Regions from separate parts of the Mucilaginibacter sp. P2_D11 genome, predicted to be linked through region 2. Evidence: riboswitches for the same ligand, from Rfam matches in the RefSeq annotation. Region 2 holds a riboswitch; the other holds the start of a gene.

Region 1 (16,411 bases), on a different contig from region 2:
CTGGTGGTGGTTGATACCTTGAACGGTATCTTCATGATGGTATCCATAGCAATAACCTTCAACGCGCCCGAGCCGATGCCCAGCAGCCCGGATATTACCCCTGCAAAAAGCATCATGAAAAAGCCGCCGCCAACGCGCGTAACGCCATAAGGTATTTGGTTGCCGTCGCCATCGGGGTAACTGCCGCTGAGTTTTAGTTTTTGAGCAAGCGGGCTGGGTTGCAATACGGTTGCTTCGGCCTTTTTGCGCAGCGACATGATGGCCGAAAAGATTAGGATCACCCCAAACAAAACAGCAATATACTGCGTAGGAATATAGATGGCCAGCATAGCCCCGGCCAATGCGCCGCAGGTTGTAGCTATCTCCAAAAACATGCCCAGGCGGATATTGGTGATACCTTCTTTAACGTACGCCGCCGCAGAACCGCTGGAGGTAGCGATAACCGAAACCAGCGATGCGCCGATAGCATAATGGATATCTACGCCCAGCAAAAGCGTAAGCAAGGGAATAATAACCACGCCCCCGCCAAGCCCGGTAAGCGAACCCAAAAGCCCCGCAAAGTAGGCCCCAACAAGAATAATCAGCGTAAATAAAATTACCGACATAGGGCTGATAATGGTTTACGGTGTAAAAGTAATATAAGTTTTTACAATGACTAAAAGAAGTAACCCTACCTGTTTACTTATCTTTTTTGCTGATTAACCATTTTAAATAACCTAAACTGCTCTTTTACAACCAATTCATTAAAACCATGCGCTGCGTTTTTTATTACAATAAACTGCTTGTGGGGTGCCTCTATTTTATCGAAATATGCTTTGGAAATTGGTAGCGAAGTTAAAATATCCACTTCGCCCTGTATGAGGTAAACCGGAATCTTAAACACATAATGGTCCTTAGCCAAATCAATGGTTGCCGCCATAGGTTTTACACCCATTTTCGTATCGCCTACAAAATTCAGAAAAGAATAATCGTCACCGTCCTCCCGGTGTTGGTTATCTTCTTTATTATCATACCCGGTAGCAATTTTCCACCAGGCTTCGGGTGCCGGCGTAGAGGCCAAACGCTCGTACTTTTTAATGATACGAAACAGTTTACCTGCATTTTGGGCCTTTTCATAAGGTGGCGCGCCGATGGCCGACAGTACATCCAGAGATTGCTGATCGTTAGCCGCTTTTGATAGTTCAGCTACTTTTTGGTAGGCTTTCATGAAATTAGCGGCGGGGTCTACCACCTGCGAATGCCCTATATAGGCAGTGAAAAGGTCCGGCCGTTTTACAGCCATCTCCACAGCTATAACCGAGCCCCAAGAGGATCCGAAAAGTGTGACTTTGGGCTTGCCCAGATACTTTAAAAGGTATTCTACCAAACTAACGCCGTCATTGGTTATCTGATCTACCGATAAGGGGTGCGATGCCAGGTAAACCGGGCTTAACTCCGGCGGGGCGGCGCGGCCAAAAGTTTTACCTGCGCCGCGCTGGTCCCATTGCACCAGCACAAAATCTTTCTCCCATCCTTTGTAAATAGCATCAGCATACGGGCTTAAGGGGCTCCCCGGCCCGCCATGCACAAATAATATTACAGGTTTGGATATATCGCCTTTAATGGTTACCCATTGTTCTATCCCGTTGATTGTAATAAACCGTGCTTCGTTCAGTTGTTTGTTAGGTGTAGCATGCGCTTCAGCACCAAATGAGGATATGATCAAAACAAGCGCGGATATCAGGTATTTAATGTGGCGGCACTGCATAAGATGTATTTGCGGTATTTAAATATGAATGCGAAGATGCAATTTAGTTACAATATTATGTGGCACCCCACATAATCTTCCGGTTCATTACTTTTGCATGAGCCTAAAATCCATTATTCTGTATCTTTGAAGCCTGATGGCATACAAAAGTTTACAGGACTGCATTACCGATCTTGAAAAGAACAAGCACCTCATCCGCATAAAAGAAGAGGTTGACCCATACCTACAAATGGCGGCAATACACCTCCGCGTGTTCGAGCACGAGGGACCGGCTATTCTGTTCGAGAATGTGAAAGGCAGCAAATTCCCGGCGGTATCAAACCTCTTCGGCACGCTGGATAGGTCGCGGTTCATCTTCAGGGATACGCTGGATAAGATAAAAACCCTGGTTGATATCAAAAACGACCCGATAAAAGCCATCAAACATCCTTTTAAGTATGCCAATACCGCCTTAACGGCACTATCCGCACTGCCCATGAAGGTTGGCAAAGGCGCGCCGATAAATTTCGGGCGTACTACCATTGGCGAACTGCCCCAGATAGTGAACTGGCCGAAAGATGGTGGCCCCTTTGTAACCATGCCGCAGGTTTATACCGAGGATGCCGATATGCTGGGCATTATGAATGCCAACCTGGGCATGTACCGCATACAGTTAGGCGGGAACGATTATATCCCCGATAAAGAAATAGGCCTGCATTACCAGCTGCACCGCGGCATAGGCGTACACCAAACCAAGGCCAATGCCAAAGGGCAGCCGCTTAAAGTGAGCATATTTGTGGGTGGGCCACCTGCGCACCCTGTTGCGGCCGTGATGCCCCTGCCCGAGGGTTTATCAGAGATGACTTTTGCCGGTGCTTTGGGTAATCGCCGCTTCCGTTATTTTTACGATGCCGAGGGTTTCTGCATATCTGCCGATGCCGACTTTGTAATTACCGGCACCGTAATGCCCATGGAAAATAAGCCCGAGGGCCCCTTTGGCGACCATCTGGGTTACTATAGTCTCGTTCACCCATTTCCGCTGTTAAAGGTGCATAACGTTTACCATCGTAAGGATGCGGTGTGGAGCTTCACGGTAGTGGGCCGCCCACCACAGGAAGATACCAGCTTCGGCGCGCTGATACACGAGATAACGGGCAGTGCCATCCCTAAGGAAATACCCGGTCTGCATGCCGTAAATGCCGTTGATGCCGCTGGTGTTCACCCCTTGCTTTTTGCCATCGGCAGTGAGCGTTACACGCCTTACGTAAAGGAGCGCCATCCACAGGAAATTATTACCATAGCCAACCATATTTTGGGCAAGGGGCAATTGAGCCTGGCCAAATACCTGTTCATCGCCGCCAAAGAAGATGACCCCACATTGGACGTGAACGATATAGGTGGTTTCCTGAAGCACATCCTGCAGCGGATAGACCTCGGCCGCGACCTGCACTTCCAAACCAAAACCTCTATCGATACACTCGATTATAGTGGCGAGGGCCTCAACAGCGGCAGCAAGGTGGCTCTTACGGTAGCCGGGGATATAAAACGCGAACTTTGGAGCGAGATGCCGGCATCGTTCAGTCTGCCCCGCCCATTTGTAAACCATAAAATGGTGATGCCGGGTGTACTGGCGGTAGAAGTACCCAAAAATATCCGCGCCAGCGATATGCCCCTGATGCTGGAATTTATGCAGGAACATTTCGGCGAAATGGATCTATCCGGCCTGCCGCTGATGGTACTTTGCGACGATGCTGCGTTCACCGCCCAAAACATCAATAACTTTGTATGGGTTACCTTTACGCGTAGCAACCCCTCGCACGATATTTATGGTATCAACAGCTTTACCGAACACAAACACTGGGGCTGCCACGGCCCGCTGATGATAGATGCCCGCATAAAGCCGCACCACGCCCCCGAATTGATAAAAGACCCGGAAGTTGAAAAACTGGTAGATGAGATGGGCGCCAAGGGTGGGGCTTTGCATGGTATCATATAAACCGGTATAATGGAAATCTTTGAACTCGAATCAACCAAATTAGAGAACGAACTGTTAGCATTGCAGTTGTTGCACGAGCGGGATTTCGACATATTATTCGAGGTAGCCTCCGACCCGCTGATATGGGAGCTGCACCCGGTTAAGGACCGCTATAAAAAGGAGGTGTTCCAACTTTACTTTAATGATGCCGTGGCTTCGCAGAGCGCTTTCCTGGTTATCGACAAAGCAACCGGCGATATTATTGGCTGCACGCGATTGTACGATTACCGGCCTGCGGAATCCAGCGTGGCTATCGGCTACACTTTCCTGGCCCGTAAGTATTGGGGCGGAGCTTACAACTCGGCCATGAAAAATTTATTGATGGAGCATGGATTCAAAACCGTAGATAATGTGCTGTTCCATATCGCGGCTACCAATATCCGATCGCAAAAAGCCACGGGTAAACTGGGCGCTGTTAAAGTAAACGAGGTAGATTTTGATCATTACGGCACAAAGCTATTGCATTACGAATACCTGATAAAGAAGAACGACTATTATAAATAGCCGATAGCCTGCATCGGCCGAATATCAAGATTCGAGGATTTTTAAGTTTGGTAATTCCTATAGCATAAGAGTCAGCCGGAATTTAGCCTTAAGCAAAAATTTATCTAAGCGATGCCATATTGTATTATGCTGCCAATTGATATCGAATAATCGAGCGCTGCTAATACCGGCATAATTAGGACGGTGTACTTTACAATGTAACATTGGTGTGTCGTTAACTACTTTCTCAAAGTACTCCGGGTCGAGCGATGATTTAAGATAATAGCGAACATCAATGATGGTAACGGGTTTTGATGCCTTGTATATGCATAAATTGATATCATAAAAATCAGGGTAAAAGGCGTTTAAATCAGGCATTATACCCTCCAGCTTACGTGGCTTCATGGTATTATTGCGGAAATTAGGGTCTTTATCATCAATCTTGATTTCCGAATGGATATACAAACAATTTGATGAGATCTTATTCCAGGCCACTTCCCGGGCCATATCAATTAAAATTGGCGTCAGTTCTTCTAACTTAGTTTGTAAGCCGGCTGCCGACAATTCATTTTCCATGTTACATAAAGATACTATCAAGATTCGACAAATTTAAAAAGTTATCGAATCAGATTCCTTTAGCCCGGCTCCTTCCCTTTCGCAATCACAGCACCCTATTTTGGTTTGTGCTTCTTTTATTTAACTTTGCACCCTATTTAAAAATAAGATGAGCAAAGCAATAATCAAAACCGAAAAAGGCGACATGACTGTTGAATTTTTCGACAAGGATGCACCTAACACCGTAGCTAACTTTCTGAAGCTGGCTAAATCCGGTTTTTACAATAACGTTATATTCCACCGCGTTATCCCTAACTTTATGGTTCAGGGTGGCGACCCAACAGGTACCGGTGCAGGTGGCGCTGGTTACAAAATAGATTGCGAGCTAACCGGCGAAAACCAATACCACGATCGTGGCGTGTTATCAATGGCACATGCTGGCCGCAACACCGGCAGCTCACAGTTTTTCATTTGCCATAGCCGTGCAAACACTGCGCATTTGGATCGCAACCACACCGTTTTCGGTAAGGTAGTAGAGAACGTTGACGTAGTTGACGATATACGCCAGGGCGATAAGATTTTAGGTGTAGAAGTAATTGAAGAATAGAGAGTAGTTGATTAAGTGAGTGGAGAGTAGTTACCTGCAAACCGTTCACTTATAAATCGACAAAATAGTGAACGGTTGATTAGGTAAATGGAGAGAGCTTGAACTCGGAAACCATTCACTAAATCAACCTAATCAACCAATAAACTAAAAAATGAATTTACAGGGAATTGTTGCCGTATCGGGCAAGCCGGGTTTATGGAAAGCGCTTGCGCAAAACAAAACCGGTTACGTTTTAGAAAGCCTTGATGCGCAAAAAACCAAGCTGATTGTTAACCTTAGCACTGCTAAGCTTGCCGCATTGAATGAGATAACCATCTTCGGGCTGGATGAAGACATTAAATTGGTCGACGTATTCGAACGTATGAAAACTGCCGCAGGCCTACCATCTCTTAAAGATGATGCAAACGTAATGCGCAAGTACTTCCGCGAAGTTGCGCCCGACCACGATGAGGAAAAGGTGTATGGCAGCGACATGAAGAAAATCATCAGTTGGTTCCTGATACTAAAAGATATGCCTTTGTTCAGCGAAGCATTGCCAACCGCGCCCGTTGCCGAAGAAGCGCCGGTAAAAGAGGAAGAAGTTGCAGTGGCAGAAGCAGTAGCAGAAACGCCTGCCGAAGCACCGAAAGCAAAAGCTAAAAAGCCTGCGGCTAAAAAAGCATAAGGAATTTTATGAGTACAAAAGAGCCCCGTTAGCGAATGCTATCGGGGCTCTTTGTTTGCGCTCCCCTGTGTCATTTCTCCCATCGTCATTGCTATTACGCGGTGGAAAGAGGTTGGAAACCTGCGGTAGCAATCCCCATCATCTTTTCGAAGCGTGGCAATCTTTACGCAGGACAGGCCGCCTTGCAAATTCCCCCTGCAAATCGGGAGATTAGCTTCGTTCCTCACCATAAGTTAGTGGATAGTAAGCGGCGCCCGACTGTGTCTCGTCAGCATTATTGCCAACTTTTGGCAGGTCTAAGTGGTACGCCAATAACAGCGACCACGGGCTAATTGCTCGTGAATCAATACACGGAAATCATTAGTGCTTTTCATTAATTTTATCGCGCTCACTTTTAACTACTCCAGCTATGGCAGCCTTTAAAAGAAGCTTTTGACTATCGTCGAGTTGGTCCTGCTTATCGTTTCCGTTAAAACTATAGGATACCCCACCCTTAGTGTCGTTTTCAATTACAATTTTTTCGTCATCATGGGTGTAACTAATAAATCCGTTTTGAGATAACCGTTTTATTGCCGTACTGTCCTGGTTAAATGTAACGGTACCGCTATAAGCTAACTGTACTCCAGTTTCATGGCTGCATGAAGAGTTTAATACAGCGAGAACGATAGCAATGGCGACTGATTTTATTTTTTTCATGTTGATAAGGGTTGATGTTTAGTAATCTGGTGAACAAATATAACAAAAAACGGCCCTTAGGACACCGTTTGGCCTTTGGCTGGTGTTATAGCCAATCAAGTTTAATCAGCTTGCATATTTCGAGGTGGGCAATTCCGCTTATCGTGATGTCTCACCGCAACGCCCAAAGCTCAGTTGCGACGACATCGCCTCCCGGGATATTTTTTAAAACCGGTACCCAATCCTAATATTAGCGGGCAAGCTGATGGTAACATAATCTCCGGGGCGATTGGTTATTTCGTAAATATTCCAATCGTGCGGCAGCATTTCTATGGCGTTGGGGTTGCTAAGTCCGGTACGTTCAACCATTTTATGTTTTATACCGATACCTGCGCTTAAATCAAGCACGAACCTGCTGAGCCGGATTTGTATGCCGCGCTTGATGTTGAAAGCGAGGGTGCGTTTGTTGGTATGGTAAGTATCCGTGTAAGCTTGTGATGCCTTCGCTGTATCCTTGCGAAAAGAGCCTTCATAGTCGTAATCAGCGTTCAGGTAAACAGCATCAATCGCCCAGTATATTCTTTTGCGCTTAGTGGTGGCGATGAAGTACTTCTGCTCGACTGCGAAACGCCACCCATGGTAATTATCAAAAGAAGTTACGCCAAGTAAGGGCTTCATATAGCCAACCGCAATCTGCGTGGTGAATCTCTTGCCATAAATCCGTTCGTAGCTCAAATCAAGGCCGGGGTTTATAAAATCCACCAGCCTCAAAGGCGATATCATGATTTGATTGGGAAGGTTTTTTTTGCCAACCTGCGAAAAACAGGGGTGTGTGATGATCAGTATGGCAAGGTAGCTGAAAAGTTTTACAATGTTTATCATAAAGCTATTGCATAAGGTTGAAGAGGAGTACGGTCCCGTCATAAATATGCAAATAAAATCGATATATGATATCCACAGACTTATCTTTAATTCCGTAGAATCAGACTTTTATTCAGAAACGTGCTGTTATTAAAATCGTATCACCGTTATTTGCGTATATACATGTAAATTCACTAATAAAAAACAACACCATGGGATTAGGAGCACCGGAAATCATTTTAATATTAGTTGCCATTTTGCTATTGTTCGGCGGTAAAAAAATACCCGAGTTAATGCGTGGCCTGGGCAAAGGCATGAAAGACTTTAAAGAGGCGCAAAACCAAGATGCCGGCAAACCCATACCTGTGCCGGTTAAAGATAACAACGCTTAATACAATTTACAAAAGGCCCCATCCGGGGCCTTTTGTATTAAACTCCCTTTAGGGATTGATATTGGACTTTGAAGACCCTCGCAGTTAAACTTTTGAATTATTTTTCTTCAAAATCAAAATAATTGCGTTAATTAGGCAATAGTATTATACAACCTAATCACGCAAATGGCCTGCCAAAACAAACCGCGCACAAAACGTTGCGTAACTATCTTTTCCCTGGTTTTATCCGTGTTTATTTTTTTTAAGGCCGATGCGCAAACACGCGGCATTAATGCCGATGGCGATGTAATGAGCGGCAGTAACCGCAGCAGTGGCGGCGCAGTACGGCAGGATGGCTGGCTGGTGGCCTTCAATGGCGGGTACGAATCGCCGATGGGCGATTTAAAAGATAGCTACAAAGGCTCGCCAACTTTCGGGTTTAGCGTAATGCGCAGGATGGACCACCTGCTTTATTCGGGCACTATAGATTACCGCAGCTATAAGCCAATAGCCGACACCATGCTGATAAGCTACGAGGGTACCGACTACTACGGCGCAACTTTTAGTAAATACAAAGGCATTGGCGCGTACCTTGGCATTGCCTACGAACTATCGGCCGGCGACATTAACTTTTATGGCGGCGTAAACGGCGGTTTTGTATTGGTAAGTTACAAGGTAACGGTAGACGATGCCAATTTTTCGAGTAGCGAAGAAGTATCGAACGGCCAAACCACTTACATAGCCCCTAAAGTTGGGCTCAACTTTATGCTGAGCAAAAGCATTGGCATAGCGCTGGAGGGGCGTTACAGCCTGGGCGTAGTTGGCGGCAGCTATAATTCGCGCTCGGGCGGCAGCACCACCAAGGGCTTCAACTCGGTAGCAGGCAACATATTCCTTACTTACAGCTTTTAAACAACAACGGCATAATTGCCTTAGGATAATAAAGGCCCCGATACTGCAAAGTATCGGGGCCTTTTACGTTTGTGTGATAAAGAAAGCCGAGATAATCCCGAATTTCGGGCCAAACAAATCTCCCGGACTTTTCGGTCTTTCCGTCTTCCGGATTTTAATAAAATGATTTCCGCCAAACACGAAATATTACATTGCGAGCGCTGCGAAGCGGCATTTGAATGCAAGGCAAACGCCTACACCAAATGCCAATGCAGCACCGTACAACTCAGCATAAACGAAGTACAGTACGTAAGCGAGCTGTATGATGGCTGCCTCTGCGCCAATTGTTTGCTGGAGCTGCAGAAGGAATACCAGGAGAATTTGTAAAACTTCAACCCTCTAACACCTTCACCGGTTTCTTATGTTTATCAATCGCTACAAAGGTAAACGTGCCTGTGATGGCTCTTTGGCGATTAAAGCTGTACATCTCCTCTACATAAATTTCTACCAATACTTTTAAGCTGGTATTGCCAATGTGCGATACCGTGCCCACTAACTCGATGATGGTACCCGCCGGGATAGGTTGGTTAAAGTCGATCCTGTCGGATGACACGGTTACCATGGTTTTGCGGGTGAAACGGGTAGCGGTGATGAAGGCCACCTCATCCATCAGCGCCATGGCGGTGCCGCCAAACAGGGTATCGTAATGGTTGGTGGTGTTGGGGAAAACGGCTTTAAAAATGCGTGTTTCGGCGGCTTGGGTTCTTTCTTGTACGGTCATGCGATAAATATAAAACCGCCCGGTTGTGCGCCGGGCGGGTAGGGGTTTAATTAACGGTTTGTTTGCTGAAGATTTCCCTCGCGACTTTTGCAGCTTCGACCATATTGCTTAGGGCGGCTTGTGTTTCGGGCCATTTGCGGGTTTTGAGGCCGCAATCGGGGTTTACCCAAATATTGCCTACCGGCAGCAATAGGGCAGCTTTCTCCAGCAGGCTCACCATTTCGTCGACAGCGGGCACACGCGGCGAGTGGATATCATACACGCCGGGGCCAATTTCGGCAGGGTATTCAAAATCGGCAAAGGCTTCCAGCAGTTCCATTTGCGAGCGCGAGGTTTCAATGGTGATCACATCTGCATCCATCAGCGCAATATGTCTGATGATATCGTTAAACTCGCTATAGCACATGTGGGTGTGTATCTGCGTTTCGTCGCGCACGCCGCTTGCCGATATGCGGAAGGCTTTCACTGCCCAATACAGGTAGCCATCCCAATCTGCTTTACGTAAGGGCAGGCCCTCGCGTATGGCGGGCTCATCTATCTGTATCACTTTAATGCCTGCCGCCTCCAGTGCAACAACCTCATCGCGAATGGCCAGTGCTATCTGGTTGGCCGTTTCTGAGCGGGGCTGATCATCTCGCACGAACGACCATTGTAAAATAGTTACCGGCCCGGTAAGCATTCCTTTCATCAGTTTTTTAGTATTGGCCTGGGCAAAGCTGGTCCACCGCACGGTCATATCGCAGGGGCGACTCACATCGCCATAAATTACAGGGGGTTTTACACAGCGGCTTCCATAGCTCTGCACCCATCCGTTTTTAGTGAACAGAAAACCGTCGAGCTGTTCGCCAAAGTACTCCACCATATCGTTGCGTTCAAACTCGCCGTGTACCAGTACATCAATACCAATGTCTTCCTGCCAGCGGATGGCCCCTAAAGTAGCCTGCTCAATTTCGGCATCATATTTCTCCTGCGATAAAGCGCCTTTTTTCAATTTGGCCCGCAGCTGGCGGATGTCGTCCGTTTGCGGGAATGAACCAATAGTGGTTGTGGGGAACAGCGGCAGCTTAAAGTTATCCTGTTGAATTTTCTGCCTGGCCGCAAATTCGCTTACGCGGGTGGCATCTGCATCGGTTATGGCCACCACACGTTGTTTGATGGCTTGCTTATGTATCAGTTTTGAAAGGTTGCGGGCAGAAAGGACCTTCATATTCTCTACCAGTAAAGCTGTATTGCCTTCCATAATTTCTGCCAGTTCCTTCACCTCGTTTAGCTTTTGTTTGGCAAAGGCCATCCAGTTTTTTATCTCGGGGTTTATGGTGGTTTCCAAATCCAGGTCGAACGGTGTGTGCAGCAATGAGCAGCTTGGCGCAATCATTACACGGTCGGCACCAATGGCGGCAACTGCTGTTTTAATGTAGCCAACCGAACGGATATAATCATTCTTCCAAATGTTGCGTCCGTCAACCACGCCCAGGGAGAGGGTAAGTTGTTTGGGAATTAGTTTTAATACCTCATCTAATTGCCCGGGTGCACGCACCAGGTCGAGATGCAGGGCACAAACGGGTAAACTAACCGCCAGGAAGGTGTTTTTGTGAAGACTGTCGAAATAGGTAGTAAGCAGGGTCTTGATGTTTGGGCAATGCTTTTTTATTTCCGCGTAGGCGTAAATAAAGGCGTCCTTTTCTTCCCGGGACAGGTCCATAGTAAGGAAAGGTTCATCCAACTGCACCCACACGGCACCCTGATTTTGCAGTTTTTTAAGGATATCGATATAAACCGGCACCAGCTTTTTGATTAGGCTGATCTTATCGAACCCCGGTTCCTTTTCCTTCCCCAATAAAAGATAACTCACCGGGCCTATCAATACCGGTTTTGGCACACTACCCAGCGCCTGTTTAGCCAGGTTAAATTCTTCGAATACCTTTTCAGAAAAAATACGGAACTGCTGATTGGCGGTGAATTCGGGCACGATATAATGGTAATTGGTATCAAACCATTTGGTCATTTCCATGGCGGTAATGTCCAGCCCGTCTTTTTGATAGCCGCGAGCCATGGCAAAATACAGGTCGATTTCGCTGTTTTTTGAATTTTGAGTGAGCACAGGATTGTAACGTTGTGGGATAGCGCCCAGCATCAGCGAGGTGTCCAGCACCAGATCGTACAGACTGAAATCGTTACAGGGGATGAGGTCGATACCGGCATCCTGCTGCAGCTGCCAGTTTTGCCGGCGGATGGCCTTGGCTGTGGCAAACAGGTCATCGCGACTGATTGTGCCGGCCCAGTATTGTTCACTGGCCTTTTTAAGTTCGCGGTGGGCCCCTACGCGAGGGTACCCGAGGTTGTTTTTGAGCATACGCATAAAACTTTTTTGGTTAAACATTAATGATGAGTTAATGCTCCTTACGGTTTTCGGTATGCTTTCGTGGGGAGTGGTAATAAAAGACGAAACAGCACGGAAGGGCAGAGCCCGCTATATCTGTTTTTATCTCTGACTACTGCTTCATAACGCGAAAGCATTGTCTTAAAACATGGGGCAAGTATCCTGGCTTGTAACGTTATTGCCGCCCTTCTCATACCGTTTTGGTGGTACAATGGGCGATAATGGCAATAACTTGGTGCGTTACTTACAGTTGCGCGACAGCCCGTGATTTACACACGGTTCCTTATTAATCCCGGTATTACCCGGGAACCTCAAGTTTGAAATAAAGTAAAGAACTGGGGTAAATATAGGGATGATGTTTTAATATGGGTAAGAGGACGGTTTTTGTTGCCTTAGGGCAAGAGGTGAGGGATAAGGTAAACGTTGAAAACATGGTTTTGGGCGCGTGGTGTTTTGTCCAGGATTATTTTATAGAAATGTCAGCAAATTCGGGTGAGATTTGGCTGACCAGTGAAAAGCATACACGCCGGTTTGTTGCCTCTTTATCGAGCCTGAATTTGCTAAAACGCCTAAAAAAATCTGTGTTTTTCCTGCGTTTTTCGGTGTTTTTCTTAATTTTTAGGTTTTTTTCTAAAAGTGTGAAAAGGGCGAAATTTAGACGGAAGCGGGGTTTTTAGTTAAATTCCGCATTTACGGGCATCAAAATAATTTCTAGTTTTTTCCAGCTTTTGAGCGGATTTCAGCTATGATTTTCCAGGAAATTCCAGCCTTGTGGAGTCAACCAAATTCGCTGGTAACTGCGGGTTGAGCCATTATACCTTTTGCCAATCATCCCTAAATCTTTTTATCTTTAACCTCATAAAACCAAGTTTCAATGAAAAAAATCATCTTCCTGCTGTTCATTACGACAGTAGCAATCCGCCCTGCATCGGCACAAGTATTAACCAAATACGGCGATAACGTAAGCACGCTGGATGGCATCATGAAAGCCTATTACGATGTGGTAACGGTAAAGAAAGGCGAGAAGCCGGTTTACCAACGCGATAGCAGCCTGCATATCCCCGATCCGCGCTGCGGGATGGTGCGCACCAAAAAAGATGGCAGCAAAGTGCTGGAATATATGACGCTGAAAGAGTTTCACAAGCGCAGCGACGAATTTTTAACCAGCGAAGGTTTCGTAGAGAAAGAGATAGGCCGCAAGGTGGAGCAGTTTGGCAACATCTACCATGTTTGGAGTACCTACGAGAGCCGCAACACGCCTGATGGCCCGGTGATAGAACGCGGCATCAACAGCATAGAAATGTATAACGACGGCAAGCGTTTCTGGATAATTGCCTGGTATTTCGATGAGGAGAGCAAAACTAACCCGATACCCAAAAAATACCTGGGGTACTAAAAATGGGGGAGAAGTTTTCATTACCTCTTGAGGATAAGTTATTGCACCGCTTGATAAGCGAGGAAATAGCGGCTAAAGATTTTTTGAGCGCGCTTTTTGGCGAAAGGAGCAGCCGAAACTATTGGATGATGCGCGAAGGACTGGTAGCTTACCACAATAAGGAAGGCGGCTCGCCGGAGGTAAAGGCGTTTGAGGTAAGCGATAGCGGGTTCAATACAGAAAGCCGGACGGGCTATTGCAAATGCAAATTCGGCATCCACTTTCATTATACCTGCTCTGATGTGCACAATGATGCAACAGATACCATCCGATGGGATTTTGAAGTGGATGAGGCAAATAGCAAAATTCATTTCGCGGGAGAAGAACCCTGGGTGAGAGACGCGGAGTGAGTTAGCGGTTAGTTAGCAGTGCAAAGTTTTCATAGTGCTTACCTTTACAGATTTGCGAACTGTGAACCGCCAACTGCGAACTGAAAACTGCCAACTGCAAACTTTCCTAAAATTCCGTACTTTCGCCATCCATAAACTCATACTGAATTATGAAATTGTTAGAAGGAAAAACCGCGCTGATAACCGGTGCATCAAAAGGTATAGGCCGTAAAATAGCCGAGAAATTTGCCGAACACGGCGCAGATGTTGCATTCACTTATCTGTCTTCGGTAGAAAAAGGGCAAGCGCTGGAAACCGAGCTGCAAAGCTTCGGAACCCAAATAAAAGGTTATCGCAGCGATGCCTCAAAATTCGATGAGGCCGAAAAATTGATCAACGATATCGTAGCCGATTTTGGCAAGCTGGATATTGTAGTGAACAACGCCGGTATTACCAAAGACGGCCTGCTGATGCGCATGACCGAAGAAGCATGGGACGAAGTACTGGATGTGAATCTGAAATCCATCTTCAACGTAACCAAAGCAGCCTCAAAAATAATGATGAAGGCCCGCAAGGGGGTGTTCATTAACATGAGCTCGGTAGTAGGCGTGCAGGGCAATGCCGGTCAGGCCAACTATGCAGCATCCAAGGCAGGTATCATCGGTTTCTCAAAATCCATAGCCAAAGAATTAGGCTCGCGCAATATCCGCACCAACGTGGTTGCCCCGGGCTTTATCCGCACCGAAATGACCGACGTGCTGGATCCTAAAGTAGTAGAAGGCTGGGCAGCAGCCATCCCCCTGAAACGTGCCGGCGAAGTAGAAGACGTGGCCAACGCTTGTGTGTTCCTGGCATCAGATATGGCCGCATACATTACAGGGCAAGTAATACCTGTCGACGGCGGGATGTTGTAGACGGTAGAGACGCAATATTTTGCGTCTGATAAGCATATAAAGCCAAAAGTTGCGGAGAGCGGCTTTTGGCTTTTTTTGTAGCTATCGGCCCAGTGCCTGCTTTAAAATACCCGGGTGCGTATCTCTAATTAGGATAAGGGGAACTTTCTACCAAAATTTCCACCAGGGCTTTGCAGCGGCAGGTGGCGATTGCCTTAGCGATTCAAATTTTTGCAATTCCTTTTCCAATTCTTCACTATAGCCCAATTGTTTCAAAGTAATATTTTGTGCGTGCCCGTCATCAAAATTGATCCCTAATTTGTTTGCGAGTCCGGCAATCTCGTCAACAAAAACCCGGGCATTGATATTTAATCCGTTTTCTTCAATCATCGGTGTTCCGAAGTTGTCATCAACAACACCTCCACTTGAAAAAAATGAGCGCAATTTAGTGGCCTTATATTTTGCAAAGCCAAATGAACCGGAAGTTGTTTGAATTACGAAAGTGAAAACCTCGGCATCAAGTAACGCTGAAATTTCACTTAAAGCTGCATCATCAGCAAAATCAATAGTTTCAGGGTCAAAGATGATGGTCCAGGAATTACTTAGCCAAATTCCGCGCAAGGTTATCGCCCGGTCTGAAAAGCTAACCACATTGGATGAGCAGTACGTGTACAAATCTTCTAAGTTTTCAAAATTTAGATCATTTGCTAAGTCTATATATCCAAAAGTTTTAAAAACTTCAGCAGCGCGGTCAAAATGGTTGCCTTTAATTGCTATGATGCTGTTTGTCATAAGGTCAGTGTATTTTCAAAAATAACTAAAAATTTATAGCGCAGAAAGCTGCCGGATATAATATGCTCCATCATCACCTGGCAGGCAATACCTGTTGACGGCAGGATGTTGTAAAAGAACGTAGAGACGCAATATTTTGCGTCTGACAAACATATAAAGCCAAAAGTTGCATAGTGCTGCTATTGGCTTTTTTTGTTTTATATTGGTGCTAATTATAAACCTTATGCGCCAAACCTTATTTATCATTTCCTTAATGCTGTTTAGCTGTTTTGCTTTCGGACAAAAGAAGCGCCACAGCGAACCTTATATCTACAACCCCACAAAAGCTCAGGAGAAGCTCATTAAAAAGCACGAGCAATGCACCAACCTGCATCGTTATACAGCCGGGCAGCGCAGGGCGTTTTTCCCATTCGGGCAGGCGGCAAGTATCAGACTGATATCTTACGAATCGCTCACCCCTAACCGTGACATTGTGTTGGATGGTCAAGAGCAGCCGCCCGTTGCTCCAGAGGATACGGTAATGGAAAACTTCATTCCTATGGGTATCAATAATTTTAAGGTTAACTATCGCCGCGTTGTTGAGTTAAAAGACCTTTCGGCGGCTGGTATCGATTCCCTAACAGATATTTTATACAATGTAGGTTTTACCCCTGTTAAAAATGTGCCTCGTTACGCAACGCCGGGGGCTAAGTGTTATGAACCCAGGAACGCTATCCTTTTCCTGGATGCAGAGGGTAAGGTGATGCAATATATTGAGTTTTGTTTTGCGTGTGAAAAATACAATTACAGCTCACCTAAAACAAAACCAATTGACTATTGCGAGCAGAAGTATGATATGCTGAGGACGTATTTCTTGAAACAAGGTCTCAAGTATGGAACGGAGACAATAGAGGAATAAATAGAAACAGGCCGGCAGATTATCCAATCCACCGG
Region 2 (16,411 bases):
AACGCACTTGTGGTAAAAAAGCTGGCGCTACCCAAAGAGAAATGCTCGTTTAAATAACGTACAAAGCCATCTATTTCAACAGCAAGGCTTCGCCTTAATAAATTGACCATGAATAACAAAGTTGCACTAAATGGCTGCTTTCTGTTCCTGGTAAAGTCTTGATCCTTCATTTTGAATTTCAGAGCAAGTTCTTTACTGAAAACTGTCTCCCTCAATTTTTCTATAATTAAAAATGAGGTTTTTTTTGCACTTTAACTAATTGATTATGAATTAAATATACAGAAAACAATCTAATATATCAAGTTAAATTATTGACTTACAGGTAGTTGAGTCACTAACTTAATGACATTGGCCGCAAGCGTCCTCGCTTGTGGCCCGCATGCAAATCAGCGGATGATGTCTAATCAACAATTACTTTTACCCCGTCGCTGCTGCAAGCGTCCCCGCTTGTGGCCCGCATGCAAGTCAGCGGATGTTGTCTAATCAACAATTACTTTTACCATACCTTTAATACCAGCGTAGTCGCGTGCGCTACTGTATAAATATTCGTAGTCATTTTCAACAAAGCCGGCTTCTACCGGATTGTTGTGCGTATAATCTATCTTTTGCTGTATAACCTCGTTGCTCCAAAGTTCTATGGGCTGGTTATGCTGTTGCCAAAACTGGTAATTGGTATTGTTTGAGTTTGCTGCACCGGCTTTTTTAAAGGAGTTCAAAAGCCATTCGCGGCGGCTTTCCTGCATATTGCCTTCGATTAGCTTAGTGAGGGCTCTGGAAGTAACCGATTTGAACCCGCCTATCAGAGTTTCGGGCTTTTCGATAGTCGATTTAAAAACCAAATGAATGTGGCTTGGCATAATACACCACGCATAAATTTCCATTCCCGTCGCTGCCGCAAGCGTCCCCGCTTGTGGCCCGCATGCAAATCAGCGGATGTCGTCCTAATCGACGATTACTTTTACCAGGCCTTTAATACCAGCGTAGTCGCGTGCGCTACTGTATAAATATTCGTAGTCATTTTCAACAAAGCCGGCTTCTACCGGGTTGTTATGCGTATAGTCCATCTTTTGCTGTATAACCTCGTTGCTCCACAGTTCGATGGGCTGATTATGCTGTTGCCAAAACTGGTAATTGGTATTGTTTGAGTTTGCTGCTCCCGCTTTTTTAAAGGAGTTCAAAAGCCATTCGCGGCGGCTTTCCTGCATATTACCTTCGATTAGCTTAGTGAGGGATCTGGATGTAACCGATTTGAACCCGCCTATCAAAGTTTCGGGCTTTTCGATAGTCGACTTAAAAACCAAATGAATGTGGCTTGGCATAATGCACCATGCGTAAACTTCCATTCCTTTATTGTCGACGCAATAATTAAGGTTTTCTACTATGCAATCGAAGTACAACCGTCGTACAAAAACATCCACCCAAAAAACTGTGGCAAAACTTACAAAATATAAACCCTCAGGATTGCGGAACTTGTAATTGCGGCTCATGCCTAAAAATAATAGATATCGGTTACATGGCATAGGGTTATCTTGCATAAGGGGGGCTTTGCGTGACGTACACTTTGCATGCGGACCACAAGCGAGGACGCTTGCGGCAGCGATAGCCTGGGCTGCTTTGCATGGTGTGTACTTTGCACGCGGGCCACAAGCGAGGACGCTTGCGGCAGCGATAGCCTGGGCTGCTTTGCATGGTGTGTACTTTGCACGCGGGCCACAAGCGGGGACGCTTGCGGCAGCGGCAGCCGACTTTCATAACCCCCAATTATAGCCAAACCCTAAACCAACCCGCCCTATCTGCCCCTTTCTTATTGTGGTTTTACCACTCACTGCCAGGTGGTTATAACGCGACTTTTACAGCATTATAAACCAATAACACCAAATTTTATGAAAAAACAAATTCTGATCCTGTCGGCGTCTGCGTTGTGCTATTTGCTGGCCGGATGTTCCAAAAAAGACAATGTTTTACCTGCCGCTGCCACAATCGAGCCGCCGGTGAAGGAGGCCGTAGCAGTTAATGCCGTGGGCGCGGCGGGTATTGCCGGGGTAAACTGGGCCGATGGACGTGACAATTTTGTAGACGGCTGGGTAATCCCTTCGGGACTAACGGCCTCAGATACCTACACCACAGTTTCGGCTAAAGCCAATGCGGTATTGAGCGGTTTCCAAACCAATATCGCGGGCGTCAATACAGTAAGGCTGCCCATAAACCCACCCAGTGTGCTCGAATCCTGGTGGGGCGCGTACACGGGTGCCATCGACCGCGCGCTCAGCAAAAACATGAAAGTAATCTTAGGCTGCTGGGAAAGTGCATCCTCTAAAAATGGTATTATTGATAACACCACGCAGTTTTGGTCGATGTGGCAAACGGTAGTAAACAAATATGGAAGCAATAACAACGTGTATTTTGAGGTATTTAACGAGCCGCACGGTTATACATTGGCACAGCTTACCACCATATATGCCGAGTTTTTATCGCGTTATCCAAGTGTGCCGAAAGGAAGGATTATATTATCCGGTACGGGTTATTCGGAAAACGTAACCGGCGTGGGCGCCGATAGCCGTTTCACCAGTTGCCTGTTAGCCTTGCATAACTATGCCTATTGGGCAACCCGCACCACCGCCGGCTGGGAGGCTGATTGGCGCAGCCGGATGGGCACCTATAAAAACCGCACGGTAGTAACCGAATATGGGGCGACCATGACAACCGGTAAAAATTACAACGGTTCGCAGTCAGATAATGAAGTGGCTTACATCGTAGGCTCCTGCAACGTGTTCAGAAACGATGGGGTTGCCAGCGTTTACTGGCCTGGTTTGCGCGATGATGATACCTACAGCATTCAACGGCGTGGCGGCTCGGGCACCAGTATCACCATGACAACCACGAATGCTTCCGGCGTTTCGAGGATAAGATACGGTTGGGGCTTGTAATTTTGCCGCAATAACAATGCTGACGATGAGTATTTAAGCAACAATGGCCTCCGGATAATCGGCGGCCATTGTTGCTTGCTACCCCTTCGTCATTGCGAGCGATAGCGTGGCAACCCTCGGCAAGCAGAGCAGCTTTGCAGGTCCGCTCTGCTTGCCGAGGCTTGCTTCGTTCCTCAATGACGCGGTGGTTAAGGTTTTATCCAGGATGTTAAACCTAATAATTATTCCCCTCTGCATTCGGCCATCGCCTTTGCTGTTCAACTTCATCACCTGCCGAAGTATTGGTGTTGTTTTGAGTAATCTGCTCTTCCTGTTGCGCAGCTTCCTGGTAAGCAGGCTCTTCCTCCTCAATAACAATACTCTCAATTACATAGGCTTGCGGTTCTTCGAAAGCTTCGGCATAAGGAGTGCTGCCGCCTTCAATATCCATATATTGCTTAAAGTTGCGCACATCGTTATCAACCATGTTCTTGAAAACGGGGTTCAGCACATGCGCTATGCCGCCGCCAAAGCCGCCTGCCGGTGGGCGGTACGAGATGGTAATATCTACTAAAGTGCCCGCGCCATCTTCGCCGTCCCGGAAACGCACTTTGCCGGCGTTATCAATCAACGAACCGGGCAGCGAGCTCCAGCCAATCATATAACCCGGGTGGTCGTGTACTATTTCGGCATCCCAGCTAACGGCCGGTACGCCGAGGGGCAGTTTCAACACCCAGTGCGAGCGGGTATCGTCAATCAGTTCAACGCTTTTCAGGTGTTTCATAAACAGGGGCAGGTTATCCAGCTTACGCCAGAAATTATAAACTTCCTGCCTTGGTTTGTTGATAAAGTAGGCTGAACGGATGTTCACGTTGACCGGTTCGGTGGAGTTGCGGCCCATGCTCGAGTACAATGCGCAATGCCCGGTGATGCCGCGGTTAAGCAGGTAACCGCCTGCGCCAATTTTGATGATGCTGGAAAAGGGACTTTTAAAAATCCTTTTTAGGCCGGAAAGGGCCAGTTTAGTGCCGGTTGCTATAGATATGGTGCGTTCGGCAACGGATAAATTTATGCTTTCGCCCTGGTCTTTTGCCGGGCCGCGATATCTGTTTATGCTTACTGTTGTCATGTTGGGTAAATAATGGTTTACCCTTTTTTAACAGTTGTAGCATCCCGAAGTTTTCTTTTAGTTAAATAATATTCAATTGCGGTAAGAAAATTTAAATTTCTTAAGGTCGGGCAGCTGTTTTTTAGGACGGGCTAGCTCGTATTGCATAATTAACTGGCCAAGGTTTTTCATGAAGGGGAGGCACACGGTTTTGTACTCGTATTTATTATCGTTCAGGATACCGTCTTCGTTAGATTGTACTACAGCCGTCAGCATAAATTCCACCTTATTCTTAAAATCTACGATGTAGGCGTTGTCGATATCGTACCCGTACGAGTCGCCGATTTTGTTGAATATCCGCACATCGGGGTTGATGGTTGCCAAACTATCGCTCCCGTAATACAGGAATTTGCAGTAGGCGGGGTAAAATTCGGGCGTAGGATATCCGGGTTTGCTGCTTTCGGTAGGCAGCATACTCATGTATTTATAGATGAATTTGTAATCATCAGAAGTTAGATTGAAGCGCTGTTCTACAGGGAAGGTCTCCGGGAAAAGCAAGCGGCGGAGCACCATTTGCTGGTTTTCGATGGTGTAAACATTCAAATTAGCAAAGCTGAAAGGCTGCATAATGAGGCTGTCCTTGCGGTTGAGGTAGCCTTTACCCTGTATCATGTTCTCCAGCGTCATGGGGTAGTTGAGGCTGTCGCGCATGGCGGCTTTGCTATAGAGCAGTTTTGTGCCGTCGTAAAAACCAACGGGGTTGGTATTGCGTGCGCTTTCGCCGCCATCGCCCACAGCAAGCCTGCCTATAATACGGGTGTTGTTCAGGCCGTATTTCTTCAGCTTTTTATTGATTTCGGCCCTGCCGATGAACTCATACAGCCGGTTATAGGCATCGTTATCGCTCACCAGCAGTATCTTTTTGATATAGTTATCTATGGATGGCAGTCCGTTGCCAGCCGAGGTATCGGCAAGCACCCGACTTTGCCCCGCGTAGGCGCTATCGGTAAGCATGGCGGCTTTCTTTAGTTTTTTAAGGCCCAGTTCGTTCACTTTCTCCAGCGCGAAGATGGCCGTTGGCAGTTTTACCGTGCTGGCCGGATAAAAATAACGGTTGGCATTAAGGCGGTAACTGTAGGTGGTAAAGTGCGGTACGTTGTCCTTATCGCGGTCTATTTGCGTGTACAGTATCTGCACCTCGTTTTGGGTGGGGTGTTTAAGGATGCCGCTGAAAAGCTCGGGATGCGCCTCTAACAGCGTTTTTAAGAATACGGTATCGGTTTGCTGGGCCGAGGCGAAGCTTGTGATAAGGGTGAAAAAAAGGAGTAAGCGAGTTATCATATGTGCGTATTAATTATATTCTGCATAATGTCTGAACTCGAATTTTTCGTGTTTAATTGATTTAAAATGGCACTCAAGAGGGCTACGCCGTTTTAAGGAATTAAGGGAATTTTCAGAATTTAAAAAGGTAGCTTAATCATTCTGTGCATTCTAAAAATTTCTTAAAATTCGAGTTCAGATAAATAGCTTATATCGACGATGGAATTGCGCCAAGCCTGCAAGCCTGGCGGATAGTTTCCACGTTATGGGCAACATTCAATTTTGTTTATTATTGCCGCATCCTCTCGATTGTAATCGCCGCCTTTTCGGTTAAGTGCCGTATATTGAATATTGCGAAAAGCGTGTTGTTTAATGATGTAGTACCTCACAACCCCTCTTTCATTCGACTTGTCATCCATGAAAAACAAATAGCCTTGCATATAATGATTTGCATCTTTCAATATTTCAGTTACCTTATCAGTATTCGCTTTTGATACATTTCTTTTTATAACAAACACTTTAAAATGATTTTTAAGCGTATCTAAAAGGCCTTGCATTGCCCCATAATGCTTATGGCTTAAGGTAAACAATAGGCTGTCAATCGGCTTATCTGAGGTAAGGAGATAAATATTGTCGTAATAATTGCCACCCAACTCCACTAAGTGTGATTGATAAATCTCATTAAAAACAATTACCTTTTTATATCCGTCACTATCCTTCTTCTGACATTTGCTATCGATGCTTACGCTGGAAAGTGAAATTACTAATAGAAAACATCTAACAAAAACTGTCATATAAAAGATAATTTAGGACGCTTGTCGCGGCGTGTTGGCAACATGAATTCTGTTCATTCTAAAATTCTGTAAATTCTGATTCAGATACTTGCCATAGGATAAATATACAAGCTTTTGTTTGCGGATGCTAAACCTTGTCGTACTTTTACGCCGCTTAAGGTTCCCGGCGTTATAACCGGGATTAAAAGGGAATACAGTGAGAATCTGTAACTGTCCCGCAGCTGTAAGCTCCGTAACTAATGTCCATTCTTTAAAGCCACTGTTCGCTAACCAGCGAACGGGAAGGCAGGGCAAAGGGGAGCAAGTCAGAATACCTGCCTCAGCATTATATTATTCATAGCTTTCGGGGATTGAAGCTTGAGTGTGAATGCTCTTCATTACAGTGTATTTCCATTCTGTTCATTTCTTGTATGCTGTGGGGTTACTCACAACAACATGAAAAAAAATTACGTAATCGTTGCTGCAGGCCTGGGGCTTGCGCAACTGGCGCTGCACAGTACTGCAGCCCGCGCCCAGGACACCACCCGGGCACTCAACCAAGTGGTAGTTACCGCTACCCGCTCACCAAAAAAACAAAGCGAAATAGGCAGGGTGGTTACTACCATCAGCGCGCAGCAAATTGCCCAATCGCAGGGTAGGAGCCTGCCGCAACTGTTGAATACGGTGCCGGGTATCACCTTTTCGGGTGCGCAAAATGCGCCGGGTGTCGGTACTTCGGTGTTCTTAAGAGGCGCATCGTCGGGCAATACGCTGATATTGATAGATGGTTTCCCGGCCAATAATGCCTCATCCATCGATGGTAGTTACGATTTGAATGCTTTCCCTTTAGACCAGATAGACCATATCGAGATACTGAAAGGCAGCGGCTCTACGCTTTACGGCTCTGACGCGGTTGCAGGCGTTATCAACATCATCACCAAACACCCGCAAGGGCAGGGGCTGAAAGGTAACCTGCAGTTTGTGGGTGGCAGCTACGGCACCTTTAAAGAAGCGGCGGGATTGAACGGCAAATTGAAGAATACCGGCATCGCCATCAATCTGTCTAACACCGATTCTAAAGGTTTTGCCGCCGCTACGGATGCAACGGGAGCAGGCGATTTCAAGAAGGACGGCTTCCACCAACGGTCGGCCAGCGTGAATGTGGATCAGCAGATCACCAACAAATTTGTGCTGAACGGCAACCTGCAAGTTAGCCGCAACAACGGTAACCTGCCGTATGGAGGGTTTAAGGACGATAAGAATTTTGATTATAAACACACATTCGTATTTGGCGGCTTAGGCGCAAAAATACAACTGCCAAAAGGCTTGCTGAACTTTAACGTAAGCCAAAACACGGTACACAATAACTTCATCAACTTGCCGCCCGATAACGGCGGCACCCACCAGGAAACAAAAAACTATGGCCGTATTACCAATGCTGAAGCAGTTTTAAATTATAGCCTGGGCAAGTATTTTGATATCACCAGCGGCGCAGGTTATAAGTACAGCTATACTAATCAGCATAGCCTGTTTGAAGTGCCGGGTTATAACCCGGGCCCTAGCGATACAGCCGCCCATAGTGGCATCGGCAGCGTGTACACCTCGTTGTTTTTCAAGTCGGATATCTTCCACATGGAGTTAGGTGGCAGGTATAATCACCACAGCGCATTTGGCGATAAGTTTACCTATACCATCAATCCATCGTTATTGCTTGCCGATCAGTTTAAAGTGTTCGGTACCATTGCGTCTGCCTTTAAAGCACCATCTCTTTATCAGCTTTCATCGGAATACGGCGACAGCCGGTTGAAGCCAGAATACACTCACAGCTACGAGGCAGGGTTTGATTGGGAGGTATTGAAAAACACCTTATCATTCAATACTTCATTTTTCAAACGTAACGCTAAGGATGTGATATACTTTGCAGACACCGCTACACCTCCTTTCGGTATCTATAAAAACGGCGCTTTGCAAAAGGATAAAGGCTTCGAAACCGAGCTGAAATACCACGACAAAAAGCTTAGCGCATCGGCATGGTATGCCTATGTAACCGGTAAACTAACCGATGCCGACGGCGCTATGACCAACAACCTGTACCGCAGGCCTAAGAGCACTTTCGGTGCCAACGTATCGTACCAGGTAACCGCCGATTTCCTTTTCGGCGTAGTGTACAAGTACACCGGCAGCCGCACCGAGCAGGATTTTGCTACCTTCCCGGCGACTATCGTAACGCTTAAAAACTACAACCTTTTAGACCTGCACCTGCAATACAGCGCCACTAAAGAGCTTAGCCTTTTTGGCGACGTGTACAACCTGCTCGATACCAAATATGTAGATTGGTTGGGTTACAACACGCGCCGCGCCAACTTTATGTTGGGTGCAAACTACCGGTTTAAATAGTTTTCATTTTACAATGGATAATCAATAAATTTGCTTCATATACAAAGCTATGTCATTACAAAAAACCAATACCCGCAATACCGTGCTTATCCTGATGATTATCGCATCGGTAGCTATGCGTTTGCTTACGTTCAAATTCCAATGGCTGAGCAATTTTACCCCGCTGGGTGCCATCGCGCTGTTTGGCGGTGCCTACTTTACCGATAAGTGGAAAGCCTACGCGGTGGTATTGGTATCGATATTCCTGAGCAATATCCCAATCAACTATTTGTATTCTCCTACCGGCCAAATAACCTTGTTTAGCGGCAGCGATGTTTATATGTACGGATGCTTTGCGCTGATGATATTTGTGGGCAGCCTGATTAAAAAGGTGAACGTGTTGAACGTTGCATTGGCCGGCATCGTGTCGGTTCTTATCCATTGGTTAGTGATGGACCTACCTTGGTTGTACGGCACTTTTTACCCGCACACACTGGCAGGTTATGGCACCTCTTTGGCGGCTGCTATCCCTTTTGAAATGAACATGGTTTACGGCGACCTGCTTTTCGGCACCATCCTTTTCGGCGGTTTCGAATTGGCTAAAAGCAAATACACCATATTGCAAGACAAAAAACAACTGGCGCTTTAGCGTTTATTTTCGATATTTTAGGGGCGGTTTTGTTTGTGCAAAACCGCCCTTTTTTTGTAAGATTTCTAAAGATTTTTGAAGAAATTCAAAGGTTTTTTAAGAGAAAAATAACACCAAATTATGGAAAACATCGTCATCCTTACCGGCTCGGGTATCAGCGCAGAGAGCGGTTTGAAGACCTTCCGCGACAGCGACGGCCTGTGGGAAGGGTACAATATCGAAGACGTTGCCACCCCCGAAGCCTGGGCCCGCAACCCTCAAATGGTGCAGCAATTCTACAACGAACGCCGCAAATCGGTGCTGGAGGCCCAGCCCAATGCGGCCCATTTTGCTTTGGCAAAACTAGAGGAAAAGTACCACGTAACCATCATTACCCAGAACATAGACGACCTCCACGAGCGCGCCGGATCTACCAATATAGTACACCTGCATGGCGTAATCACACGCTCGCAATCGAGCCTGAATCCGAAGCTTACGTACCCCATAAATGGCTGGGAAATTAAGATGGGGGAGACCTGCGAGCTAGGTTCGCAACTGCGGGCGCATGTGGTTTGGTTTGGTGAAGCAGTGCCTATGATAGAGACCGCAGCACGCATTTGCAGCGATGCGGATATCTTCATTTTGGTGGGTACATCCCTTGCCGTGTACCCTGCGGCAGGCCTTATCAACTACGTTCCGCGCCAGGTAACCCGTTACATCATCGATCCGAATATCCCGGTATCATCGGGCAGTCGGGTGGTAGAAATGCCTTACAAAGCAACGGTAGGCGTGCCCATGCTGGTGGAGGAATTGATGAGTAGTTCATAGATGATGGTTCATGGTTCATGGATGATAGTTCATGGTAAGATGTGGCCGTTGGAAGTGTTAAGTTGAAGGAGGATTGTTGCGAAAAATGACTTTGATTTTCGAATATCCGCACCCGATTTAGGCCATTTTTATTGCCTATTAATCATCCGAATGGACCATTATCCAAGCACTATGAACCATCATTTATGAACCAATAACCGGAGCTACCATGAACTATGAACCATCAACTATGAACCAAAAATGCATCTTCAATTGGAGCGGCGGTAAAGACAGCACACTGGCCCTTTACCATTGTCTTAACAACCCCGAAATCGACATCCGCTATCTCGTCACCACCATTAATGATGCCGTTGATAGGGTGTCTATGCACGGCGTTCGGAACGAACTTTTGGAGCAGCAGGCCGCCCAAATCGGCATCCCTTTGTACCCCATCCGCCTGCCCGAAATGCCGGGTATGGAGGCCTATGACAACATCATGCGCGGCCACCTGGAGCACCTGAAAAGCGAGGGGATAACCCACTCCATCTTCGGCGATATCTTCCTGGAGGACCTCAAAAACTACCGCGATGCGCGTCTTGCCGAGGTGGGCCTAACCGGTATTTACCCCCTCTGGAAACGCGATACACGCGAGCTTATCGACGAGTTTTTAGGCCTCGGTTTTGGTACGGTTATCGCCTGCGTGCAAGAGCGGCTGGAGGTATTTTTGGGGCAGGAAATGGGGGAAGGGCTCATCGCCGATTTGCCCGATGGGGTAGACGTTTGCGGCGAAAATGGCGAGTTCCATACCTTTACTTTTAAGGGGCCGATCTTCAAAGAGGCGATAGGCTACAAAACAGGAGAGCGGGTTTTTAAGGAATACAAAGCCCCTGAAAATACCAGCGATAGCTGCGTGAAGGATACTGATAAAAAAACCTCCGGTTTCTGGTATATCGACCTTTTACCCGCTTAACCTCCCATTTATTTGGCAATTTTAAGTGCCAAATTTAATTATCGTGTAATTGATAAATTATTTATTTACCAGCACTTTATATAAACTTAGATAAATATATTATTTAAATAACGGCGACTTCTGACGGTAAAAACGAGCTATTTTGCCAAATTAAATTCTGTTTCACTGTTTTTACAAAATTAAAGTGTTAATTTACAGCAATTTAAGTGCGTTTGTCTGATTAGTAATTGTACCTATAGAATGCTTCGCGATAATCTTTCAGCATATCGGCAAAACGGGCGGCAACGGTCTTTAAAAATTCCTCGTCGAGCAATTCGAACACGCTGTTCACGCCATCGGTCAGGTCCATTTCGGGTATCTTGTAACTCTGCTCCATGCTCCCCTTCTCAATCTTCACGATGAACTTTTGGTTCATGTTCAGGATGGATATCTTGAATTCGGGGTGCGGTAGTTCTGCTATTATTCTCATTTTTTTATTTCGGATTTCGGATGTGAGATTTCGGATTTAAGCGAATATTTATTGTTGATTTTTTGTAAAGTCATTCTTTGTTTTCTAGGTCTAATTTTCTTTCTTGTGGCAAATCCGAAATCGAAATTCCGCAATCCGCAATTCCTTCCAGCGGGTTCCTCCCATTCAATGTTCCGTTACTTTCCATGATGGCGAAACGGGCAAAAAGTTCTTCGCTGTACCAGCCCTCGCTGCGCGTTTTTTTGATGACCTCTGCGTGCTGCTGGCTGCCATAGGCAAAGGTCTTCATGTGCTCCATGCTCTCCCAAACAGAGAAGGTAGCTTGCCGGTAAACAGGCGCCTCGCCCACGCCGATGGACGTGATGTAACCTGGTGCTTTCGTCATCAGTTGTGCTACCTCATCCACATGGCTCCAGAAGTTTTTCAGCCTACTGGTTTTGATGGTAGCCCGGGTAAGCACGGCCATTGGCCCCGTGCCTGGTTTAGCGTCCGGTTTGCCGAAGGGCTCCTTGCCATCCCATTTTCCATGGCTCATCACCGGTCGGCAAAGTACCGTCCATTGTTCCCGTCCCAGCACTTTCCACCACTTGCAAACGAAGGATTCTCGGCGGAACTGCTCGTAATCTTCGCGGGTGTCCCATACGGCTAAAAGGCCCCATTGCTGCCAGTCGGGTTGCAGGTCGAAGGTGCCGTTGCGGCCCGAGCCAAGCAGTTTCCAAAAGCTGCAGCCGGCCTGCATAGCCATAGGCAGGCGATGTACGGCCATGGCCAGCAGGGCAAAGGGCACGAAGCTTTTTCGGTAACGTATAATGGTGAGGCTAACGATCATCTACCGCGAAATAAAATATTAAATATGAGATTAGGCTTATTTAGTTTTGCACCTTGCTACTTACTTTTACACCATGGCAGAAGACCTTAAAATAACCGCCTCGGCAGATAAGGCCGAACAATATAAATCGCTCATTCCGCAGATTGAAGCTTTGCTTTTTGGCGAGCCTGATCTGGTGGCCAACCTGGCGAATGTTTGCGCCGCGCTAAAGGAACAGTTCAAATGGTTTTGGGTGGGCTTCTATTTGGTGAAGGGCGATGAGTTGGTGCTTGGCCCGTTCCAGGGGCCGGTGGCCTGTACGCGGATAGGCAAGGGCAGGGGCGTGTGCGGTGCGGCATGGGCACAGGCTGAAACGCTGATCGTGCCCGACGTGGAGGAGTTCCCCGGGCATATTGCCTGCAGTTCGCTGTCCCGCTCGGAGATCGTGTTACCGCTGTTTAAAGATGGCGAGGTAGTAGGGGTGCTGGACGTGGATAGTTCGGAACTTGCGGAGTTTGACGAGACCGACGCGCAGTACCTGGCTGAAATTGTAAAGCTGATTAAATTTTAATGGCGAAGGTGTTTTTGATTGCCGGCCTGGGTGCGGATACGCGCCTGTACCAAAATATTATTTTGCCCGAAGGTTACGAGGCTGTACCCGCCGATTGGATAGCGCCTGCGGAAATGGATACTTTAACCACCTACGCACAAAAGCTTGTAAGCCACTACGCTATCGCTGATGACTCGATTGTTATCGGCGATTCGCTGGGTGGGATGATCGCAGTGGAAATTGCCAAGGAGGTAAAGCTCGCCAAGGTGATCCTGATATCAAGTATCAAGACCGCCGATGAAGCGCCCTGGTATTTTAACTTCCTGCGCTATGTGCCCATTTACAAACCCATCCCCGGCACCCTGTTCAATAAGCTTGGTTTTTTGGCGGGGCCGATATTCGGCAAGATGTCTGCCGATGAACGGAGTTTGTTCAACAGCATGCTGAGTAAATCCTCGCCCGTTTTTTTGAAATGGGCCATGCATGCGGTCTTGTATTTCAACAATACCGAGCCGATTGCCAACTTATACCACATCATCGGCGACAAGGACCAGGTGTTCCCCTGGGAGAAAATCAAAAACCCAACGGCTATCATCAAGGGCGGCACACACATCATGGTGTTTGATAGGGCGGATGAGATAAACCAATTGCTGGCCGGTATCCTGAAAAAACCATGAAGCTACCAGAGGAATATTACTTAAGCAGCGACGTTGTGGCCCTCAGCCGCGACCTTATCGGCAAATATCTTTTCACGTGTATCGATGGTGTAACTACCGGCGGATACATTGTTGAAACAGAAGCCTATAACGGCATCATAGATAAAGCTTCCCATTCGTACGGAAACCGCATTACGCCTCGCACCAAAACGATGTTCGAGCAAGGCGGCATTGCTTACGTGTACCTTTGCTACGGCATCCACGAGATGTTCAACATCGTAACCTCGGTAGCGGGCCAGCCCCATGCCATCCTCATCCGTGCCATCGTACCTACCGACGGGCTGGATGAGATGATGCAACGCCGCAATATGGATAACCTGAAACCCAATATCACCCGCGGCCCCGGCTCTGTTGCGAAGGCTCTGGGTATATCGCGCAAAATAAACGCCTGTAGCCTACAAAGTGATATGATATGGGTCGAAGATCGCGGATTGCATTTTGATACCTCTGAGGTGGCCGCAGGGCCCCGTATCGGCGTGGATTACGCCGGGGATGATGCGCTGCTGCCGTACAGGTTTTATTTGCGCGGGAATGCTTTTGTGAGCAAGCCCAATAAATAAGATTTCCTCCAGGTGGTGAATTAAGGCCTGTGGCGGGCGGAAGTGGTTCGGGTGTGTTCGTGGCTGTTAAATGATTTTTGATGCCTTAGGTGGCGTTTTGTGGGCCTGTACAGGTGCGCGGGGGCTTAGTCCTTGGCCGTTGGAAACCCCTGCAAACCAGCAATCCGATATTTTTCACGAACAACCCTAACAAATACCTCATTCCTGCGTATATACCTCATCCAATTGCTGAATGAGATGAGCACACACCCTACTACCGAAAACCTGAAGTACTTCCGCGACGAGATCAACGAAGTCAAAATCGCCATGCTGACCACATACAGTGCGGGGCGTGGTTTCAATAGCCGCCCTATGGGCACGGCAGATGTAGATGTCGAAGGCAATATCTGGTTCTTCACCAACGAGCACTCCGAGAAAGCCAGCGAGATATCCGTAGAAAACTCCATATCCCTTACGTACTCCGACCCGAAGAACCACACCTACCTCAGCATCATAGGCGAAGCCGAATTTGTGGACGATAGGCCACTGATGGGAAAATTATGGAATCCCTTCGTAAGCGCCTTCTTTCCGGGCGGACTCGACGACCCGGCACTCATCCTCCTGAAAATTACGCCAACCGATGCCGAGTATTGGGACAGCGATAGCAGCAGCATGGTGGTGCTGTTCACCATGCTAAAGGCAGGCATAACCGGCCATCGGGCAGATGGGACGATAGAGATGTAGAAGGGTTATTTGAATATCGAATACCGAACGCTGAATTTTGAATGATGAAGATTCGAGCTTGGGTTACGGAAAATAAAACACCCGTCATGCTGAAATTTTTTCAGCACCCCATCATAAAAGTCGCCACTATGCCTATCCGCTATGTATGCCGCCCACCTGCCGCGTGGGGTGCCGAAACAAGTTCGGTATGACGATCGGTGTATTGAATTTTAATGGAAACGTCATTTTGAACTTGTTTCAAAACCCCATCATAAAAGTGGCCACTGGGCTAGCCCACTTGCATGCCGTTGACTTGCCGTGTGGGGTGCCGAAACAAGTTCGGCATGACGATTGGTGTATTGAATTTTAATAGAAACGTCATTCTGAATTTTTTTCAGAACCCCATCACAAAAGTAGCCAAATGCTAAGTCGCCTTGTATGGTGGTAACCTGCCGCGTGGGGTGCCGAAACAAGTTCGGTATGACGCTGTATCTATGTTTAGATAAACCTTATAAAATATTATCAGTCAAAACTTTAACAGGCAAATCGTGAAGCATTTTTAGCTCTCCTTCCCCTTCATTATTCATCATTCGAAATTCAGTGTTCGATATTTTTCTCTATATCCAACAGCAATTCTTCCAAATCATAATAAACTTTCAGTCCCAGGTTTTCTGCAAAGGCTACGTCGCCGTCGGCACCTTTTGATGCACCTTCAATCCTTAGGATGGCATCGCATCGGGTGATCAGCCGGCGGGCAATGGGGTAGGATATCTCCTCGTAAATTTCGTCACCAGCGTATTTGCAGCCCGCCTGTTTCAAAAGCGGCAGCGCGAACCACTCGCCAATGATTGGGATATGCCCGGCGCGGAACAATGCCAATGCAGGTTCTTCCATACGCTGCAGGTTTTGAGCCATCAGGATGGGGTCGTCGTTAGTGCCCGAGCGGTATGGCCCGGCGATGAGGATGGTTAAGGCTTTCTTCATGATAAGAGCTTATTGATTTGTGCGTATTGTAAAAGGATAACGGTTTTGGCATCGCGTATCTCGCCGTTGGCAATCATAGCCATTGCATCGGAGAAGGGTAGTTCCATCACTTCGATGTTCTCATGCTCGTCTGCCGCGCCGCCGCCTTCATTCACTTTCATGTCGCTATCGTACTCGGCCACAAAAAAATAAAGAATTTCGGTTACCGAACCGGGCGACATGTACAGCTCGAATGCCTTTTGTACAGACCGGATCTGGTAGCCCGTTTCCTCCTCCGTTTCGCGGCGGATGCATTCCTCGGGGTTGTCATCGTCCAGCAGGCCGGCACAGCATTCTATCAGCATACCATCCTCATTGCCATTGATATATGTAGGTAGCCTAAACTGCCTGGTAAGTATTACCGAGCCTTGTTTAGGGTTGTATAGCAGTATAACCGAACCATTGCCGCGGTCGTAAGCCTCGCGTACCTGGGTTATGGCGCTGCCGTCTTTTTGCGTACCTTCAAAGGTTACCTTTTTAAGGGTGTACCAATTGTTGGAGAGTATCTCGGTTTTAAGGATGTTGATATTGTCCATTTTTAATTTGAACGAATTTGATTGATAATGATTATATTTGAACAAATTACCGAATAATAAAATGAACTTTCAAAAAAGGAAGCAAAAAATTTTTGAAGAACTGGATGCCCAGGGCGAGGTAGACATCAAAAAGCTGGCTACCGAATTAGGCATATCCGA

The links. Region 2 has a riboswitch for cobalamin ahead of AC1DXC_RS08585 (TonB-dependent receptor plug domain-containing protein). Riboswitches for the same ligand answer to the same signal wherever they lie in the genome.
Region 1: it holds a riboswitch for cobalamin, as region 2 does, so the genes downstream of both, metE (5-methyltetrahydropteroyltriglutamate--homocysteine S-methyltransferase) here and AC1DXC_RS08585 (TonB-dependent receptor plug domain-containing protein) in region 2, are expected to answer to the same signal.

The regions. Positions count from the first base shown of each region.
Region 1 is NZ_JBFUEA010000019.1:53,032-69,442, forward strand. Features, by position in the region: gene AC1DXC_RS23830 (sulfite exporter TauE/SafE family protein) at 1-605, opposite strand, end outside; gene AC1DXC_RS23835 (alpha/beta fold hydrolase) at 683-1,747, opposite strand; gene AC1DXC_RS23840 (UbiD family decarboxylase) at 1,884-3,722, shown strand; gene AC1DXC_RS23845 (GNAT family N-acetyltransferase) at 3,732-4,265, shown strand; gene AC1DXC_RS23850 (hypothetical protein) at 4,323-4,820, opposite strand; gene AC1DXC_RS23855 (peptidylprolyl isomerase) at 4,969-5,406, shown strand; gene AC1DXC_RS23860 (DUF5606 family protein) at 5,558-6,070, shown strand; gene AC1DXC_RS23865 (hypothetical protein) at 6,431-6,766, opposite strand; gene AC1DXC_RS23870 (hypothetical protein) at 6,971-7,627, opposite strand; gene tatA (twin-arginine translocase TatA/TatE family subunit) at 7,819-7,998, shown strand; gene AC1DXC_RS23880 (hypothetical protein) at 8,227-8,889, shown strand; gene AC1DXC_RS23885 (cysteine-rich CWC family protein) at 9,052-9,255, shown strand; gene AC1DXC_RS23890 (acyl-CoA thioesterase) at 9,260-9,649, opposite strand; gene metE (5-methyltetrahydropteroyltriglutamate--homocysteine S-methyltransferase) at 9,696-12,002, opposite strand; cobalamin riboswitch at 12,165-12,358, opposite strand; gene AC1DXC_RS23900 (hypothetical protein) at 12,904-13,425, shown strand; gene AC1DXC_RS23905 (hypothetical protein) at 13,476-13,814, shown strand; gene fabG (3-oxoacyl-[acyl-carrier-protein] reductase) at 13,964-14,707, shown strand; gene AC1DXC_RS23915 (hypothetical protein) at 14,855-15,478, opposite strand; gene AC1DXC_RS23920 (hypothetical protein) at 15,702-16,376, shown strand.
Region 2 is NZ_JBFUEA010000005.1:6,856-23,266, forward strand. Features, by position in the region: gene AC1DXC_RS08550 (IS4 family transposase) at 1-170, opposite strand, end outside; partial or broken gene AC1DXC_RS08555 (transposase) at 480-884, opposite strand; gene AC1DXC_RS08560 (REP-associated tyrosine transposase) at 942-1,487, opposite strand; gene AC1DXC_RS08565 (cellulase family glycosylhydrolase) at 1,884-2,927, shown strand; gene AC1DXC_RS08570 (SRPBCC family protein) at 3,142-4,035, opposite strand; gene AC1DXC_RS08575 (serine hydrolase) at 4,108-5,355, opposite strand; gene AC1DXC_RS08580 (hypothetical protein) at 5,598-6,128, opposite strand; cobalamin riboswitch at 6,269-6,464, shown strand; gene AC1DXC_RS08585 (TonB-dependent receptor plug domain-containing protein) at 6,564-8,504, shown strand; gene AC1DXC_RS08590 (DUF6580 family putative transport protein) at 8,554-9,132, shown strand; gene AC1DXC_RS08595 (SIR2 family NAD-dependent protein deacylase) at 9,253-9,939, shown strand; gene AC1DXC_RS08600 (Dph6-related ATP pyrophosphatase) at 10,148-10,888, shown strand; gene AC1DXC_RS08605 (hypothetical protein) at 11,109-11,357, opposite strand; gene AC1DXC_RS08610 (DUF3291 domain-containing protein) at 11,428-12,186, opposite strand; gene AC1DXC_RS08615 (GAF domain-containing protein) at 12,260-12,736, shown strand; gene AC1DXC_RS08620 (alpha/beta fold hydrolase) at 12,736-13,392, shown strand; gene AC1DXC_RS08625 (DNA-3-methyladenine glycosylase) at 13,389-13,991, shown strand; gene AC1DXC_RS08630 (pyridoxamine 5'-phosphate oxidase family protein) at 14,229-14,714, shown strand; gene AC1DXC_RS08635 (DUF4406 domain-containing protein) at 15,291-15,677, opposite strand; gene nudK (GDP-mannose pyrophosphatase NudK) at 15,674-16,252, opposite strand; gene AC1DXC_RS08645 (DeoR/GlpR family DNA-binding transcription regulator) at 16,314-16,411, shown strand, end outside.